Regions from separate parts of the Clostridium sp. FP1 genome, predicted to be linked through region 1. Evidence: predicted binding sites of a transcription regulator. Region 1 holds the regulator's gene; each other region holds the start of a gene.
What was found. Region 1 encodes NrdR, which represses ribonucleotide reductase genes. Its sites were predicted from a motif close to CACNANATNTNGTG; they were not measured.
Positions count from the first base shown of each region.

Region 2: nrdD (anaerobic ribonucleoside-triphosphate reductase) is a predicted target of NrdR. The motif match lies at 5,151-5,164, and genes of this name have one in related genera.
Region 3: G9F70_RS20040 (vitamin B12-dependent ribonucleotide reductase) is a predicted target of NrdR. The motif match lies at 1,823-1,836, and genes of this name have one in related genera.

Region 1 covers NZ_JAAMNJ020000001.1:3,066,866-3,073,347, reverse strand. The annotation lists gene spoIIGA (sigma-E processing peptidase SpoIIGA) at 1-294, shown strand, start outside; gene sigE (RNA polymerase sporulation sigma factor SigE) at 340-1,047, shown strand; gene G9F70_RS14945 (YlmC/YmxH family sporulation protein) at 1,249-1,524, shown strand; gene nrdR (transcriptional regulator NrdR) at 1,683-2,138, shown strand; gene pgeF (peptidoglycan editing factor PgeF) at 2,213-2,953, shown strand; gene G9F70_RS14930 (response regulator) at 3,084-3,779, shown strand; gene pnpS (two-component system histidine kinase PnpS) at 3,782-5,485, shown strand; gene G9F70_RS14920 (phosphate ABC transporter substrate-binding protein) at 5,667-6,482, shown strand, end outside.
Region 2 covers NZ_JAAMNJ020000001.1:230,203-236,684, forward strand. The annotation lists gene rsmA (16S rRNA (adenine(1518)-N(6)/adenine(1519)-N(6))-dimethyltransferase RsmA) at 1-765, shown strand, start outside; gene G9F70_RS01075 (hypothetical protein) at 843-2,204, shown strand; gene G9F70_RS01080 (hypothetical protein) at 2,316-2,900, shown strand; gene G9F70_RS01085 (hypothetical protein) at 3,104-3,937, shown strand; gene G9F70_RS01090 (hypothetical protein) at 4,029-4,208, opposite strand; gene G9F70_RS01095 (cold-shock protein) at 4,429-4,629, opposite strand; gene nrdD (anaerobic ribonucleoside-triphosphate reductase) at 5,182-6,482, shown strand, end outside.
Region 3 covers NZ_JAAMNJ020000001.1:4,165,008-4,171,489, reverse strand. The annotation lists gene G9F70_RS20040 (vitamin B12-dependent ribonucleotide reductase) at 1-1,667, opposite strand, end outside; gene G9F70_RS20035 (gamma carbonic anhydrase family protein) at 2,024-2,530, shown strand; gene G9F70_RS20030 (S1 RNA-binding domain-containing protein) at 2,824-3,663, shown strand; gene ltrA (group II intron reverse transcriptase/maturase) at 4,151-5,557, shown strand; gene ltrA (group II intron reverse transcriptase/maturase) at 6,142-6,482, shown strand, end outside.

The DNA.
Region 1 (6,482 bases):
TTTTTAGATACAGGAAATGAGCTTCGTGAGCCTGCTACTAATTTGCCAGTATTAATTGTTGAACGTAATATGTTAAATGATGTAATACTTGAAAAAAACAATACCTATTACATTCCCTATACTGTACTAAATGGAACTAGGGGAAGCCTTGTAGGTTTTAAACCAGAGTATATTAATATTCATATTGATAAAAAAACCATTGAAACAAAAGATGTAATTATAGCCTTTTGTGAGGATAAATTGAGCAAAGACAACTACTACAATGCGCTTATGTCAAGGGGAATACTTAATTAAAAGTTCAAAATTATTATATGAAATAATAGATATAAGGAGGATATTATGTTCAATTTTAAAGTAGTGTTAAACAAGTTGATTGTTAAATTCAAAGTATTTTCAAAAAATTTGTTTTATATAGGGGGGAATGATGCACTACCACCTCCTTTGACTAAGGATGAAGAGGACGAATTAGTGGTTAGATTAGATACAGGTGACAAAAAAGTGAGAGCCACCTTAATCGAAAGAAATTTAAGGCTAGTAGTATATATAGCAAGGAAGTTTGAAAATACAGGTGTAAATGTTGAAGACTTAATTTCTGTTGGAACCATAGGGCTTATAAAAGCAGTTAATACCTTTGACCCTGAAAAGAAAATCAAATTAGCTACATATGCTTCAAGATGTATTGAAAATGAAATTTTAATGTATCTCAGAAGAAATAGTAAAATAAAAACAGAAATTTCTTTTTATGAACCTCTAAATGTTGATTGGGACGGTAATGAATTGTTACTTTCTGATATTCTTGGCACTGACAACGATGTGGTTTACAATATTATTGAAGATGATGTAGATAAACAATTGCTTTGGCTTGCTATGCAACGTTTAAATTCAAGAGAAAAAGAAATTGTGCAACTAAGATTTGGCTTAAATGGAACTACAGAAAAAACACAAAAAGAAGTTGCGGATATTCTTGGAATATCACAATCTTATATCTCAAGACTTGAAAAAAGAATTATAAAAAGATTAAAAAAAGAAATTAATAAAATGGTATAAGGTCCCTTTATGGGATCTTTTTTTTGTAATATCATTTTAATTTATGCTTGAAACTTCTTATGGTTCTATGTTTTATTTTAAGAAATTAATTTTTTGTCATTAAAAATGATATTTTTAATGACTAATGAATATAAATAATATAAAGTGTTATGCATTTTTAAAAATAGACTAGTGCACGTGACTAGCGGTTTTCAAAAACTTATGGGGGGTAATAAATTGGACAGCTTAATGTTTGCTATAAATAACTTAAGACAAATGGAAATTATAGATTTAAATTCAGGGTCGAAAATGGGATACATCAAAGATTTAAAAGTTGATTGTGAAGAATATCGAATTATTTCAATCATACTTCCAACTCAAAAATCATCTTGGTTTAATAAAAATAATAGCATTGAGATACCTTGGGAAAAGGTAAAAAAAATTGGTGTGGACGTTATTCTTGTAGATGGTAGTGATGTAAATATAGAAAATGAATAACACATAATAGAAATTTAATAAGGTAGCACATAAAAATAAATAACAAGTTATCCTACTTGTTATTTATTTTTATGTGCCTAAAGTATTTTAATTTATAAGAAAAAGTGTATAATGTTATTATATTTGCTAACTATACAAGAAAGAGGGCGTGAAAAGCATTGAAGTGTCCATATTGCAGCTGTGAAGAAAGTAAAGTAGTTGATTCTAGATCAACAGAGGATAATATTGCAACTAGAAGAAGACGCGAGTGTCTGACTTGTTTTAAACGATATACTACTTATGAAAAAGTAGATGATATACCAATTTTAGTAATAAAAAAGGATTTTAATAGAGAATATTTTGACAGAACAAAAATAATAAATGGACTTATGAAGGCCTGTCAAAAAAGACCAGTATCAAGAATGCAAATTGAAGCCATTTGTGATGAGGTAGAAAAACAGTTAAATAATGAAATGCTTACAGAAGTAAAATCTGACTATATCGGAGAAATCATTATGAATATACTAAAGAATGTAGATGAGGTTTCTTATGTGAGATTTGCTTCAGTTTATAGGCAATTCAAAGATATTAATACGTTTATGGAAGAAATAAGGAAATTAATGTCTAAGGAATAAAACACCCTTAGGCATTTTGTATTTTGAAAAATTAAAATTTTTACACTCTATGTACTTATAAATGAGGTGAAGTAATGAAAATTGAAACTATTAATAATCATGAATTTATAAAATTCCAGTATGAGAATGCTGTGATTTTGTTTGCTACAGCAAAAGCTGACCTAAATTTTAATAAAAATACACAGGAAGGGTTGCTAAATTTAGAAATGATTAAGAAACATTACAAATTACAAGCTATAGGCTATTTAAATCAAATTCATAGTGACATAATTGTAAGTTTTGATGGAAATACTAATGATGGAGATGCATTAATATCAGATAGAACTAAAACAGCTATAGGTGTGTTTACGGCAGATTGTGTTCCAGTAATTTTAGTAGACACTAAAAAAGGAGTAATAGCTGCCGTACATAGTGGATGGAAAGGTACAAAGGCATTAATTGTAAGTAAAACAATTAAAAAATTAGAAGAAAATTATGGCTCAAAAGCTAAGGATATTAGGGTATACATTGGTCCACATATTGGTGGTTGTTGCTATGAAGTTAGCCCGGAACTAATAGAAGCGTTTACTAGTGAAGATATTTATAGTAATATTAAAATTAGCAATAATAATAAATTGGATTTAGAAAAATGTATTTTGGCACAACTTGTGGACAAGGGTATTAAAGAAGAAAATATTACTACTACCAACACTTGTACTGCCTGTAATAAACAATATGAATTATATTCCTATAGAAATAGTGAAAATAAGCAAGGTAGGATGTTTTCTTTTGTATACTTAACGACGGTTCGGAAGGAAAGCCCCACACTTCTATAAGTTGGGGTTAGATAGTGCAATAAAAAAACTTCAGTGGGACTCTAAATCTCCTTCTGAAGTCGTTAATTGCAACTCAGCAGGAGATGATTTAACTCAATAAGTTAAGCAGAAAAAGTATGGAGGGATTAACATGGCTGGAGAAAAAATATTAGTGGTGGATGATGAAGAGCATATTCAGGAGTTAATTAGGTTTAATCTTGAGAAAAGCGGATATAAGGTTATATGTGCGGGGGATGGTATAGAGGCTATAAAACTGGTTAAAGAACAATTGCCACAATTAATGTTACTAGATTTAATGTTGCCTGGAATGGATGGCTTGGATGTGTGTAAGGAAATTAGAAAAGACTCATCTATGGCAAATATGCCAATAATAATGATAACAGCCAAAGGAGAAGAAATAGACAAAATAATAGGACTTGAGCTAGGTGCAGATGATTATATTACAAAGCCATTTTCAGTAAGGGAGCTAGTTGCGCGGATTAAAGCTATACTTAGAAGAACCAATATGCAGCTAGTTGAAAAAACTTTCAATATTGGTAATTTGGCTATTGACTTTGGTAAACACGAGGTCATTAAAAGTGAAAGTAAAATTGATTTAACCTTAAAGGAATTTGAGTTATTGGAAATCTTAATAAAAAATAAAGGTAGAGTTATGACAAGAGACTTCCTATTAGATAAAATATGGGGTTATGAATACTTAGGAGAAACAAGAACTGTAGACGTTCATATAAGACATTTAAGACAAAAAATTGAAGAGGATGATAAAAATCCAGCATATATTCAAACTATTAGGGGTATAGGATATAGATTTAATTTTGGTGATTAATTATGAAAAAAAAATTAGTTATATATTTGCTCAGTACTGTGATTTTTATATTTACAATAGTAACTGTTCTATTTGTATCTATTTTTAATTATGAATATCAACAAAATCTAAAAGATAAACTTGAAATAAATAATAATATGATAATTAACTTATTGAAAAGTAATAATTTAAGAGACCAAGAGAAATTTTTCGTAGAAAATTTAGCGCATTCGGAGTTAAGAGTAACCTATATAGATAAGAAAGGTAAAGTTATTTATGATTCATCTGTAAATGCAGAAACTATGGGTAACCACAATGATAGGCAAGAATTAATAGAGGCAAGAAAAAGTGGCAGTGGATTTTCAGTGAGATATAGTTCATCTACTGAGAAGAATATGATGTATTTTGCCACTGCTTTTGATGATGGTCTTATTATTAGAAGTTCGATGCCTGTTGAAATTGTAAATGGTCTAGGCAGTAAATATTTTAAGCTTTACATATTGGCCATATTATTTTGTGCGATAATGTCAATTTGGTTTTCTCTAAAACTATCCTGTATTATAGTAAAACCTATTACAGACTTAATTTTTATTACTTCAAGAATTAGTAAGGGGGAAATCCATAGAAGAGCTAGGACATTATCAGATGGCGAAATAGGGCAACTAGCAAAGAACTTTAATGAGATGGCAGATAAACTAGAGTTCACTTTAAATGAGGTTACAGACAAACAAAACAGGCTAGAGGCTATTTTGCAAAGTATGGATAGTGGAGTCATTGCTGTTGATAGGAAAAATAAAGTCATAATGATTAACCCCTATGCTAAAAAAATGTTTGGAATCACTAAAGATATTATAGGAGAAAATCTTCTAGATAATATAAGAGATTTTCAATTAGAAGATATTTTCCATCAAAGTGATGATGACTATAAAGAAATAAAGATAGTTTGGCCACAAGAAAGAGAACTCAGAATAAAAACTGCAGACATAATAAACAGAAGTCAGCATATAGGAACTGTTGCTGTGGTTCAAGATATTACAGAAGTAAAAAAATTAGAGAAAATGAGAACGCAGTTTGTTGCTAATGTTTCCCATGAACTTAAAACGCCGCTAACATCTATTAAAGGCTTTGCTGAAACCCTAAAATATGTGGATGATGTGGACACAAAGGAAAAGTTTTTAAATATAATCAATGAAGAAGCCGAAAGATTGACTAGATTAATTACAGATATTTTAACACTTTCACATATAGAACAACAAAAGGAAATCAAAAAAGAAAAAATTGATGTTAATAAAATTATAAGAGATGTTTACAATCTAATGAAAAACACAGCAGATGTAAAAGGAATCCAGTTATCAATTGAGCAGCACAGCATAAAAGCATTGCTAGGTGATGCTGATAGGTTTAAACAAATGTTAATTAACTTAGTAGGTAATGCAATAAACTACTCAGAAACAGGTGATAGTATTTGCATTGGAACAGAGGTCTACGATGATAGATTCATTCTATGGGTTAAGGATACTGGCGTTGGAATAGCTAAAAAACAAATTCCACGTATTTTCGAAAGATTTTACAGAGTGGATAAGGCTCGTTCTAGATCGAATGGTGGCACAGGTCTTGGCCTTGCTATTGTTAAGCATATAGTACTTCAATTTAACGGGAAAATATATGTTGAAAGTGAGCTTGGACTAGGTAGTAAATTCATAGTTGAAATTCCCTACAATGAATAGAAATAAAACTGTACAATTATTATTGGGATAGCTTTATTTTTATTCATTGTAAAGTTTAATTAACATTAGTTAAACTTTAATTAACTTTTTCATAATACAAAATTAACCTTCGGGGTATAATATTATAATTGTAATGAATAGCTAATAAAGAAATTAAAATAAGTGAACGGGGGAATTATCAATGAAGAAAAAAAGTTTAAAATTAATGGTAGCTACACTAGCAGTTGTAATGACAGCAGGAATTTTCACGGGTTGTGCAGATAAAACAGCTAAAACTGCACCTGAAACTAAAAACACTGAATTATCCGGTTCAATAACTGCAGCAGGATCAACTGCACTTCAGCCTTTAGCAGAACTCGGTGCTAAAAATTTCCAAGATAAAAACCCAGGAGCAACTGTAAATGTCCAAGGTGGCGGAAGTGGTACAGGACTTAAATTAGTGTTAGAAAGTAGTGTAGAAATAGGGAATTCAGATATATATGCAAAAGATAAAGCAGGAATTGATGCTACTGCATTAAAAGATCACAAGGTATGTGTTATAGGAATTGCAGCGGTAACAAATCCAAAAGTTAAAGTAGACTCTTTAACAAAGAAGCAATTACTAGATATATTTACAGGAAAGATAAAAAACTGGAAGGAAGTTGGTGGAGCTGACATAGCAGTTACAGTTATAAATAGACCAGCATCTTCAGGGACTAGAGCAACATTTAAACAATTTGGATTAGATGGCGCGGAAGAAGTGGCAGGATTAACTTCGGATTCAAGTGGAGCTGTTAAAGGAATGATCACAAAAACAGATGGAGCAATAAGCTACTTAGCATTATCATACTTCTCTGATGCAGCTAATAAACAAGGCTTAAATGTATTGAAAATTGATGGTATTTCTGCAAATGCAGAAAACATAAGCACAGATAAATATAAAATTTGGGCATATGAGCATATGTACACTAAGGGTGAACCTACAGGATTAACAAAAGCATATTTAGATTATATGATA
Region 2 (6,482 bases), 2.8 Mb from region 1:
TTTTTGATAGATGACTCTGTGCTTGACGACGTGGTTGATGGGGCAGAAGTTAATGAAGAGGATTTTGTTATTGAAATAGGACCGGGCTTTGGAACATTAACTAGAGAACTTTTAAAAAGAGCTAAAAAAGTTTGTGCTATAGAATTGGATGAAAAACTTTTCCCCATTTTAGAAGAGGAGCTTAAAGATTTCAATAATTTTGAGCTTATTCATAATGATGCTCTTAAAGTAGATTTTAGTGAGTTAATGGGAGATGAAAAATCTGTAAAACTCGTAGCTAATTTACCATATTATCTCACTACTCCAATAATAGTTAACTTACTTACTAAAGGTTATGATTTTAAATCACTAACTATAATGATACAAAAAGAAGTTGGGGTGAGAATAGATTCTGAGCCAAATTGCAAGGCTTATGGCGCTTTTTCAATATTAGTTCAATACTACTGTGATACGAAAATTTTACGATTAGTGCCACCCACAGCATTTATCCCAGAGCCTAAGGTAGAATCTATTGTTATTAGATTGGATAGATTAAAGGAGCCTAAAGTTAAGGTTAAAGACGAGGCCTTGTTTTTTTCTATAGTAAGGAAGTCTTTTAATATGAGAAGAAAAACCTTGTGGAATGGTCTTAAAGATATAGGAATTGATAAAGAAAATTTACTAAAATGTTTTGAAAGAGCTAATATTGATCCCGTAAGAAGAGGGGAAACACTATCACTTCAAGAGTTTGCGTTGCTTTCAGATGAAATAGGATCTGCAAAATAAATTTTCAAATGTTGTTCACTTTCTATTATATACTTCATATAGTATAATGAATAAGTTTTATATGGAGGTAAAAGAAGGTGACACCTAAAAAAAGTTATAGTAGGTACTTTATTATATTACAAGAAGATGAAAAAGGTTATTCTTTAGACGCGGGTAAAATTCCTTCTGGATATGCAAAGTTAGAAATGAAAAATAATAAATGTAAGATTTCATACTATGTGCAAAACTTAAGGAAAGAAAAACAACCTTATTACATGGTTTTAATATGTGGTAAAAAAGATGTAAATAAAATCATAAAACTGGGTAAATTGAACATAGACGACTATGGTAGAGTAGATATTTCTAATGAATATGACATGGAAAATATAGCGGAAACTGGTATAGCTGCTGAAAAGATTGTTGGAGCTGCAATTGTAAAATTTTTAGATACCAATGTGGTTTCAATAATGAGCGGATTTTCAACAACAGATAAACCAAATGAATGGAGAAACTATAAACTCGCCGATGGCAAAAATGAAAACAAAGACACAAGAACGGATGATATAATTAATGAATTTGATGAATATGAACAAAACATTGAATTAATTAAAATAAAAAGTGATGAAGTAGATACTTCAGGAGGCGTTAAAGCCGAAAATGTTGAAACGTCAGGTGGACTCGAAGAGATTAAAGATAGAGATCTTAGATTCAAAGAACCTGAAGCTAAAGACCCTGAAGCTAGAGAGCCTAAAGCCAAAGAATCTGAAGTTAAGGAATCTGAATTTGGAGAGCCTAAAGCCAAAGAACCTGAAGTTAAGGAATCTGAAACTAGAGAATTAGAGATCAAAGACCCTGAAGCTAGAGAGCCTAAAGCCAAAAAATTAGAGGTCAAAGAACCTGAAGTTAAAGAGCCTAAGGTCAAAGAATTTGAAGTTAGAGAACCTGAAGATGTTCTAGGCGGGAATAGAAGCAAGGATAAAAAACAAGATGAAGAAGATAAGTATCATGATAAGAAAGATGATTATGATAATTGTAAATACCCTAAAGGTGCTATGGGAGAATTCTTTAAAACAGTAGCACTAGGTTTTGATGAAGTACCCAATTTTTCTAAGGAGATCAAATGGTGTAAATGGTATAAAATACCTGTGAATAGCTTAGAGAATATGTATGATTTCAGCGACTATAATAAATATGCAATAGCATATTATCCCATGATTTGTTACTATCCATATATTAGAAACCATAAATCTTTTATGCTAGGATATAAATGTGACTCCAGTGGGAAAATGAAATATATTGTTTATGGAATACCTGGGAGCAGAGCTAAATGTCATCAACCCTATGGAGGCAAAACTGGTTTTGTAACTTGGATTTCAAATAGTGAAAATGATGAAATGGGGCATTGGCTGATGTTTTATGATTTCAAAAAATCTACAATTGTTGTCCCTTTAAAAAAATAATATATATGAAATTAAATGTGCGACTATATAATTTAGTAGCACATTTAATTTTTTAATATTCTTTTAATATGTATCATATAGTATATTAACATTAATATATGGAGGGGTACAATGAGGGTTATATTTATAAACAGAAAAAAAGTTGGAATTATAGTAATACTAATGGGACTTATGATAACGCTGTTGGGGATATCAAAAGGATTTGATAAACAGTTGAAAACTACCATTCTTGTGGAGCATAATATTAATTTGCTAAATGATTATACTGCTTTAAACGGAAAAGTAAATTATAAATTACCAGAAGGATGGACAACTAAAGAAAAAAAATTCCCTGGTGGAGAAATTATATATCACAATGATTTTCAATCATCGGACGCAGTAATTCATGGGTTTGTGGAAGTGTGGAGGAGCAAAAATGATTTAAAAGCATTTTTAGATAGAAGTAAAAAGATATCTCAGGAGCAAAATCTAGTTAAAAATTATAAACTAGACAGTATTATTATAAATGGTAAAAAAACATATTTAGTGCAATACTTAATTAGTGTAACTGATAATAATTGGTACAAGGCCTATGAATATTTTATTGATGATGGGAATGAATTTTATAGAATTTCATTTTTTACAAGGAATATTAATTTTAAAGAATCTTTTGGAGCTATTTATGAAAGTATAGTAGAGACCTTTAAAATTAATTAAAGTTGCTTAATACTTTTTAAAGTATTATAATTTATCTAATGTCATTTTAAAAGAAAGATCCATAGCTACATTGTTAGTGAATAAAGCGTGTTTAACGAGTTTTTAACTAAGAGGGGCACTATGCTTCTCTTAATATTTTATTACGCTAGGCAGCTTAAATAATGTGTTAAGGCATCTTCAGAGAAAAGCAAGGAGGATAAAAAATGCACAAAAATAAAAACAAGCTCCTGATATTTTCTTTTATAGTTATAGCTGCATTTATATTTACAGGATGTAAGAGCTTTGATGGGATCAAAGTAAAGCTTGGACTAAAAAATAATGATTTTGAATATATTAAGGATGGCAGAATTAAAAAGATAATAATACAAAGTACTAGGGATAAAAGCTTTAGATTTGTGGTTACAGATGAAATAGCCATAAAAGATTTGTATGAAATCTTATCAACATCTAAGGAAGTTAGTGAAAAATCAACACTAGAGTCTGATTATATATTTGAAATGTATGAGGGCGTAGATAAAGTCCACAAATTTAACTATATAGCAGGGCTGGATGAAAAAGATGGAGCTAATTTGTATAGTTCAGATAATAGCTATATTGTATCTAAAAGAATTGATAATGATATAATACAAAACTTTTGGAATATACGAAAGCCAATAGATTTTAAAACTGTATATTATGATTCCATTTCAAAGGTATTAGATAAGTATGTAGAGGGTGAAGGCAAGGGCAAAAAAATAGGACTTGATATAAGTGAGGATAATAGTGTAGCTAAATTTGTACTATCAACTGATTTAGAATCCTTTAAAAGTAAATTGTTAGATGATTATAATGCTACATTACTAAAAGGTAAAGCTACGGATTATGATGTGTTAATAAAAGTTAAAACGCAAGGATATAAAGCTACTATATACAAGGCCTCTGCTACAATTAAGACTACACTTAGTGAGAAAGAAAAGGTGTATTACGTAGTAGCTAAATATTATAAAGGACTATGGAACATTGAAACTTTTGAAGATAAAAAACCACCTAAATTTTAATATAATCTCAGTGTGACATATTTTCAGGATGTCTAAATAATAAAAATCTGTATTTGGAGAACAAATACAGATTTTTATTATTAAAATTTTATTAGAAAAAGCTTTCCATTATATTGTTTCTCAAATTAGTAGGAGATGCCATATTTAAATCAATAGTATCTCCTATTTTTGAATTTTTAGGTAAACGAGCAATACATATATCCACAGTAGTTCCGTCTGAAAAATTTATAAAAGCATCTGTATTGTCCATATCTATTATTTTACCAATCATTATGAAAACATCCTTTCACAGTCTATAAACTAACTCTTGTATAGTTTTAGCAAAGATAGACATTATATTCATGAAAGTGATAATATTTTTATAAAATGAATAAAACAAAGGATATAAGTGGACTTAAGGATAGCTGATATAAACTAAAAAACACCTATCACAGTGTGATAGGTGTTTTATCTATAATTGATGTATATTATAGATTACTTTAGAATTTGAATTATAATCTAGTAACGTTTGAAGCTTGAGGGCCTCTAGCGCCAGTAGTTATTTCGAATTGAACTTGTTGTCCTTCTTCTAAAGATTTATATCCGTCTCCTTGAATAGCTGAAAAATGTACGAATACATCTTCTTCTCCTTCTACGGATAAGAATCCAAACCCTTTTTCTGAATTAAACCATTTAACTGTACCTGTTTTCATATAACTTTCCTCCTGAATAAAAAAATTTGTAACATTTGTAACATAAAACATTTGTAACATAAGTATTATAATACTACACTTTGTTAAAATTTTAAATAGTTTTTCAAAAATAAAATAAATAATTGCGTATCTTTTTATTTATTTACTAAGAATTCATCTAAACTTAATTTACTTAATTATATTATAGTATAATTTAAAATACATACAGTTTAGTTATTTTTTATTAAACTATTTTAACTTAAGGCAGTATATTATTTATAATAGTTTTAGTAGTGGTTGCTTTATGTTCTAAATATAGTTTGGCTTTTAATGTTTTTTTTATACTGTTTTATTTTTTTTTATTTTTTTTCAGGCAGATATTAATAAAAATAAGTTTAGAGGTGAAATTATAATGTCAAGAGCACAATAAGGATAAAAAATCAAAGGAAATTGAGATAATCAAAACCTAAATGGGCGTATTATATGATAGAAGTTAATTGTCAAATTGATATATAATTTTTACTAGAGTATAATAAGCAAAGTACAAGATATTGTGTTTAGGGAGGCCTAGTTATGCTACATGTAGTCAAAAGAGATGGACGAGAGGTTCAGTTTGATTCGATAAAAATCACAAATGCCATAAGGGGAGCAGCGGATGAGATAGGTTTTAATTTAAAAGAAAGTGAAATTATAGAGCTAACTCAAAAGGTGTTAGAAAGAATTGAGGATTTGGACAAACAGCAACTTTCTGTGGAAGAAATACAGAATATTGTTGAAGATAAACTTTTAGAAAATGGTCATAAGCCTATTGGAGTAGCTTTTTCTAATTATAGGCGTGAACGTAATAAGATTAGAGAAATAAAATCAGATCTTATGAAAGCTATAGAAAAAATAGGAGTAGAAACAGATAGAGATAATGCTAATGTGGGCAATAATTTTAGTTCTAAGTTACTTAGAATTGCTAGTGAATCTAACAAATGGCATAATTTATCTATGATGCCTAAGCATTTAGCAAAAGCACATGAAAATGGAGACGTATATTACCATGATTTGGATAGTTACAATTTAACCGTAAATTGTTTGCATATACCAACAAAAGAAGTTTTAGAAAGAGGCTTTAATACGGGCTATGGCTATATAAGGAGAGCAAAAAGGATAGAGTCTGCAGCGGAACTTTCATGTATTTTACTTCAATCAACTCAGAACGATATGTTTGGAGGTCAGTCACATCCAGATTTTGATAATGATATGGCAGCATTTATAGAATACACAAGGCAAGAAATACGTCAAGAGATTAGAGACCTAGGTGTAGATGAAAATAAGATCAATGCGTTTGCAGAGCGTAAATTAAGAAGAGCTATAGAGCAATCTATGCAGGGCATAGTATATAACCTAAATACAATGCATAGCAGAGCAGGATCACAAGTGCCTTTTAGTTCAATGAATATTGGAATACCAGAATCTAAAGACGCAGCCCTGGTATGTGAAATATTTCTAATAGAATATGAAAAAGGGCTTGGAAAAGGAGAACAACCAGTATTTCCTAATATAATTTTTAGAGTAAAAAAAGGAGTAAATAGAGAAAAAACTGATCCATATCACTATTTATATAAGCTTGCTTGTCAGGTTGCTAGCAAGAGAATGAACCCTACTTTTATGAATTTAGATGCTGATTTTAATAAATTTTACTATGATCAAGGAATTACACCGGCTACCATGGGGTGTCGTACTTATGTTTGTTCTAATATAAATGGAGAGGCAGGAACAAAGGGCAGAGGAAATATTGCACCGGCAACTATAAATCTTCCTAGACTTGGTATATTAGCTAAGGGAAATGTAGACAAGTTCTATAAATTACTCTATGTTAAGTTAGA
Region 3 (6,482 bases), 1.1 Mb from region 1:
TAGTTTAAATTTTCAAATTCAGTATTTAGAGCTCCAGCTGCTCTAGCGTGATTTCTTATAACTAGTTGCATATATGTTTTGTTAATTTCATATTTTTCAAAAGGAGCTAGTTCTTTTGCCATGAGGGATGAGACATAATAAGACTGAGCTGTCATTATTCCAGTTAGCGAGGAAGCTAAATTTCTAGCATCTTCTGAGTCATAGGCGTATCCCATTACCATAAGTAGTGAAGAGAGGTTTGCAATTCCAAGTCCTGTGCTTCTAAATAAGTGTGTTTTTCTTGCTATATCTTCTGTAGGAAATTGGCCCCAATGTATGGAAGCTTCAAGGATTAATTGAGTAAGTCCTATTAAATGAACATATCCATCTATATCTAATTTTTTAGTTTTACTGTCATAGAATTTATAAATATTAATAGAGGCTAAATTACAGGAAGTATCATCTAAAAATGCATATTCTCCACAAGGGTTAGTTGAATTAATTCTATTGTGCTTTGCATTAACTGCGCCATCTTCTCCAGCTGGACAAGTGTGCCATGCATTAAAGGTATCATCAAACTGGGGAGCTGGATCTGCGCATAACCAAGCAGCTTTATTAAAGGTATCCCATAGCTTCTTAACAGGTATATCTTTATTAACTGAGTTGTCAGCTCTTCCTTTAAGAGTAATAGTCTGCTTAGGATTTTTTGAAAGGTCATCAACCTTCATCATGAATTCATCTGAAAATCTTATGGAATTGTTTCCGTTTTGTCCAGATACGGTCTCGTAAGCTTCTCCTTCAAAGTTGCCATCATAACCCATTTTGGTAAGAGCGCGTACCTTATCTTCTTCTTTAGCTTTCCAAGTCATAAATTCCATTATTTCCGGATGGTCAATATCAAGACATAGCATTTTAGCAGCACGTCTTGTAGTTCCGCCAGATTTTATTGCTCCTGCATTTCTATCAAGGCCTTTTAAAAAACTCATTAGACCTGAAGAGACTCCACCACTAGATAACCTTTCGCCACGACCTCTTATGCTAGAGAAGTTTGTTCCGGTACCTGAACCGCCTTTGAATAATTTAGTTTCTGTTACATACTGCTCAGATATTGAGTGTTTGCCAAGTAATTTATCTTCAATTGAGAGAATGAAACAAGCAGAAGCCTGAGTTCTTGTATAAGCATCCTCGCTTTTAACAATCATTTTTTTACTTTCATCATAATAAAAATTATCTAGGGTTCCACCTTTTATACCATAAGAGAGGTTAAGCCCAGTATTAAACCATTGAGGAGAATTTGGAGCAAACATTTGATTTAAAAATGCATATACTAATTCATCATAAACAATGCTTTTTTCCTCATCAGTTTTAATAATTGTTTGGTCAGTTAAGGATTCACACCAAAAATTAACAAGCCTATGAGCTACCATTTTCATACTGTTTTCGTAGCCTTGCTTAGTGGGAACACCGGATTTTCTGAAATATTTTGAAGCTATAATATCGCAAGAATTTTGCGAGTAATGCTCAGGAAATTCTAAATCCTTCATATCTAAAAGTACTTTGTTTGTTTTATGGTCCTTTAGAAAAACATCTACCTTTTTCCAATGAAACAAATCAAAAACAGTAATATTTTTATCTTTTTCTAATGAACTTGTATAAAATCTTTTAATTAAACTTTTTATCTCCGCCATAAGTATACTAGCCTAAAAAAGCTAGTATATTCACCTCCTATTATTTTCTTAATATATAAATTAATTCTAAAATTATATTTATGCGTGCTGATGTTACTACACTAAAAATTTTCACAATTATTTAGTTTAATCTTATATGCTAAAATAGTATAACACACTATATGTAGTAATCACAAAGGAATTCATAACTATATATGGTATTATATAATGAAATTATATAAAAATCAATACAGATTATTATGTAATAATATTGCGAATAATAGGACAATTTATAAAATATTGCAGTGTAATAAATATTATTATATTGTATAATAGATAAGTAATTATTTTTTTTGGGAAGAGGTGATTAGTAGCTTATGATACATCAATTTGATGGACAAATACCTAAGGTACACAAACAATCTTTTATTGCTATCAGTGCGGACGTTATAGGAAATGTATCTATAGGAGAGTACAGTAATATTTGGTTTGGAGCTGTATTAAGAGGAGATATGAATTATATATCTATAGGTGCTTATACAAATGTTCAAGACAATTGTACGGTGCACAATGATGAGGATTTTCCAGTATATATTGGAGAGTATGTAACTATAGGACATAATTCTATAATACATGGTTGTAAAATTTCAAGTAATACTTTAATTGGTATGGGAAGCACTATACTAAATGGAGCTGAAATAGGAGAATATACTATAATTGGTGCTGGTAGCTTGGTTACGCAGGGGAAGAAAATACCTTCTGGCGTTCTTTGTATGGGAGTACCAGCAAGAGTTATTCGAGAACTGACTATAGAAGAAAAAGAAGCCTTAAAAAAATCTGCGGAGCATTATGCAGAGCTTTCCATGAAATATATTATAAAATAAAAGTGTAGGTAAATGGGGGCGGTTAACAACTATTTGAACAATTGAGTTGTTAACTGTCTTTTATTTTTAAAAATAGCTTTTATTTTCGACGTTTTTTAACTACAATAGAAGGTAGAGAATTATTGTTTTTTTAAGGAGTGGGAAAAATGATAAAATTAAATGGAATAGAAAAGATGACAAATGAGCAGAAATATAAGTATATGCTTGAAGAAAAATATTTAGTTGAATTTTTTCTAAACTTAACAAATACATAGATTGGTCAAAAGTTTAAAATAAAAGGTAGGAGATAATAAATGATAAACATAGGAGATTTAAATAATTTAAAAGTAGTAAGGCGCGCAGAATTTGGGTACTATCTAGACGCTGGCACAGGAAACACTAGTGATGACGTACTACTTCCAATGAAAAGTACTTTAGGTAGGGCGCTTAATATTGATGATGAAGTTGAAGCCTTTGTGTACAGAGATTCAAGTGATAGGTTAATTTCAACTTTAAAAAAACCACTTGCAAAGGTGGGGGATTTAGCTTATCTTAAGGTTGTTGACATGACTACAATAGGTAGTTTTGTAGAAATTGGTCTAGAAAGAGATGTATTGGTTCCTTTTAAGGAGGAAAATTACAGTTTAGAAACAGGCAGAAAATATCTTTTTTATATATATCTAGATAAGACTGGAAGAATTGCAGCCACTACTTTTGTTGATAAATATTTATACGATACAGATTCATATAATATTGATGATGAAGTGGAAGGCACAGTATACGGAATCCAGACTAATGGTACTGTAATGGTAGCTATTGATGATATTTACAGAGGGGTTATTTTAAGAAATGAGAATTATATGAATATAACGCCTGGAGATAGATTAAAAGCAAGAGTTAAAAAATATTATGAAGATGGTAAAATGGACTTAACAGTAAGAAAACCAAGACTAGAGGAAAGAGATATAGTTGAAGAGCAAATATTAGAATATCTTAAAAGTTCCGATGGATTTATGCCATACAATGATAAAAGTTCTCCAGATGATATAAAAAAAGTTTTTAAAACTAGCAAAAACGCATTTAAAAGAGCATTAGGTGGCCTTATGAAAAGTGACCTAATCCTTCAAAATGAAGAGGGTACTAGATTAAAATAAATTCTTAACCTTCATATTTTTCAAAAAAAGTAAGAGTGTGATGAGTTACATCAGGCTCTTACTTTTTATGTGCGCCCGGCATGGACGCAATCTAATGGGTGAAAGTCCCTAGCACGGGTTAATAGTGCCAAGTGCATAGCTTAAGACAAGGGTGTCCATGGTGACGTGGAATCTGAAGGAAGTCGGCGGCAAAACTCTGGTCTGACGAATAGAAACTACATATAAGGCATGTGCTTGTGGGTAAGTTTGCATAACATAACGAAGCCCAAAACTATTCGAAACAAGTGGTGTAAATGTAGCAGATAGATGGAGTGAAAGATTGCGTTCTTACCCGGGGAGATCTTAGGTAAAGGTTATAGAGATGAATTTTGAAATAACAACCTTTGCAGTGATGTAAAGTTGAAATCTAAGAAGTCAGCAGACGTCATAGTAGCAGAAGGTTCATGAGCCTTCGGTGAAGGACTGAACGATAGGAGGTTTTGAAACTTTGAAAAACACAAAGAAATGTGATAAAAGCAGACAACTTCATAATGAAGGTTACCTACAAAAGGATAGAGTGGAACTCGAAGAGTATGTAGGAGCGCCGAGCATTTCATTGACGATAGAAAAGAGACAGAACGCCGAAAATAAATACACCAATGGACTGTTTGAAAGGATTATTGACAGAAACAACTTAAATCAAGCATTTAAGAAAGTTAGAGCTAATAAAGGTAGTCATGGAGTTGATGGTATGAAGGTAGATGAACTTCTACAATACTTGAAAGAAAATGGCGCCAGCCTTCGGCAATTACTATTGGAAGGTAGGTATAAACCTAATCCAGTAAGGCGAGTAGAAATACCTAAGCCTGATGGAAAGAAACGACCACTAGGAATACCAACTGCTGTAGACAGAGTAATACAACAAGCTATCGCTCAAGTTCTAAATCCAATATTTGAAGAGAAATTTTCGGATAATAGTTATGGATTTAGACCAAATAGAAGTGCACACCAAGCAATTCGGAAATGCAAAGAATACATGGATAAAGGTTACAAGTGGGCAGTAGATATTGATTTGGAGAAATACTTCGATACTGTAAATCATGACAAATTAATAGGATTGGTTTATAAAGAAGTAAAGGATGTTAGGGTAATATCCCTTATAAGAAAATATCTTCAAGCGGGAGTAATGGAAAGAGGAATTTTTAATACCTCTCAAAAAGGTGTACCGCAAGGTGGCAATCTTTCACCATTACTTAGTAATGTCATGTTAAATGAGTTGGATAAAGAGTTAGAAAAGCGAGGATTGCACTTCAGTCGTTATGCTGACGACTGTAATATTTATTTAAAATCAAAGAAATCAGCATACCGTGTAATGGCAAGTATAACAAGGTTTATAGAAGAGGATTTGAAACTCAAAGTCAATAAAGACAAGAGCAAGGTCGACAGACCGTGGAAGCTGAAGTATTTGGGATTTACATTTTATCCAAAGAAAGGTGAAATGGGAATAAGAGTACACCAAAATTCTGTTAAGAAACTTAAAAGTAAGCTCAAAGAAATAACAGGAAGAAGTAATGCTATGAGTATGGAACTTCGTGCTATTAAACTAAGACAAGTTATAGTTGGATGGGTAAATTATTTTAAATTAGCAGATATGAAAAGTATACTTAAAACCTTAGACGAGTGGCTAAGACGAAGGATTCGCTTATGTTATTGGAAACAATGGAAGAGAATTAAAACAAAACATGATAATCTCAAAAGGCTTGGTATTGATGAATACAAAGCTTGGGAATATGCGAATACAAGAAAAGGCTATTGGAGAATATCCCATAGCCCAGTCTTAACAAGAACTCTAACTAATAAATACCTTAAAGAACAAGGCTTTATAACCTTAACTGAAAAATTTATGATTAGGTAATTCTTATTGAACCGCCGTGTACCGAACGGTACGCACGGTGGTGTGAGAGTTGCGCCTTGAAAAGTTCAAGGAATACAAATGACCTGAAATGGTCATCTTGATAAAGCTTAGCCAGCAGTCAAGTACCGAGTCTTGCGTGGTAAATGGTAACATTTACTCCGAAGCGTAGACAGGAAGATAGCAGGCCGGAATAAAGTGAAGAGGATAATTAGCCCCGAAATTGAACGTGTTGTGAAATAGCCGACTTTATCTCTCTGTTGGGAAGGCAGTAACGAAATATCTGTTAAAGGTTAGGATATTAGTTGTTTCCGGGGTTCGTACCTACGGCATGTTATCAATGGATTCCTTGGGAACAAGGGAGATCCGTCAGGTTTCCGCAGAATGTGGATAGTATTAAACAAGCCTTACAAAGCAAGAATAATACAATGATTTGACGGAAGTCTTACTGACTGATAGTACTTTGAGGTAGGGAAAGCCTACTACGTGGGGAAGCGGTCAGCAAAAGTTGAATTCTTTCAACGAAACATAAGCTCCATTCAATGGGAGGATACGAGCCTTAATTCAAAGTAAGGAGGAACTCAGTTATGACAACAAAATTGGAAGAAATAGCAGTAAAAGCTCGAAAAGAAACAAATTTAAAATTTACATCTATAGCGCATCATGTAACAAAAGAACTAATACATGAAAGCCTTATGCATATGCCTAATAATACAGCTAAGGGAATAGATGGTATAGATGTAAAAGAAGCAAAGGATTACTTTGATATATGGGCTGATAAAATGATTACGTCAATCCATAGAGAAAGCTACAAACCCCCAGCAGTTAGAAGAGTTTGGATTCCTAAGCCTGGAAAAACAGAAAAACGACCAATAGGAGTTCCATGTGTCGCAGACCGTGCATTGCAGCGAAGTGTTGCAACTGTACT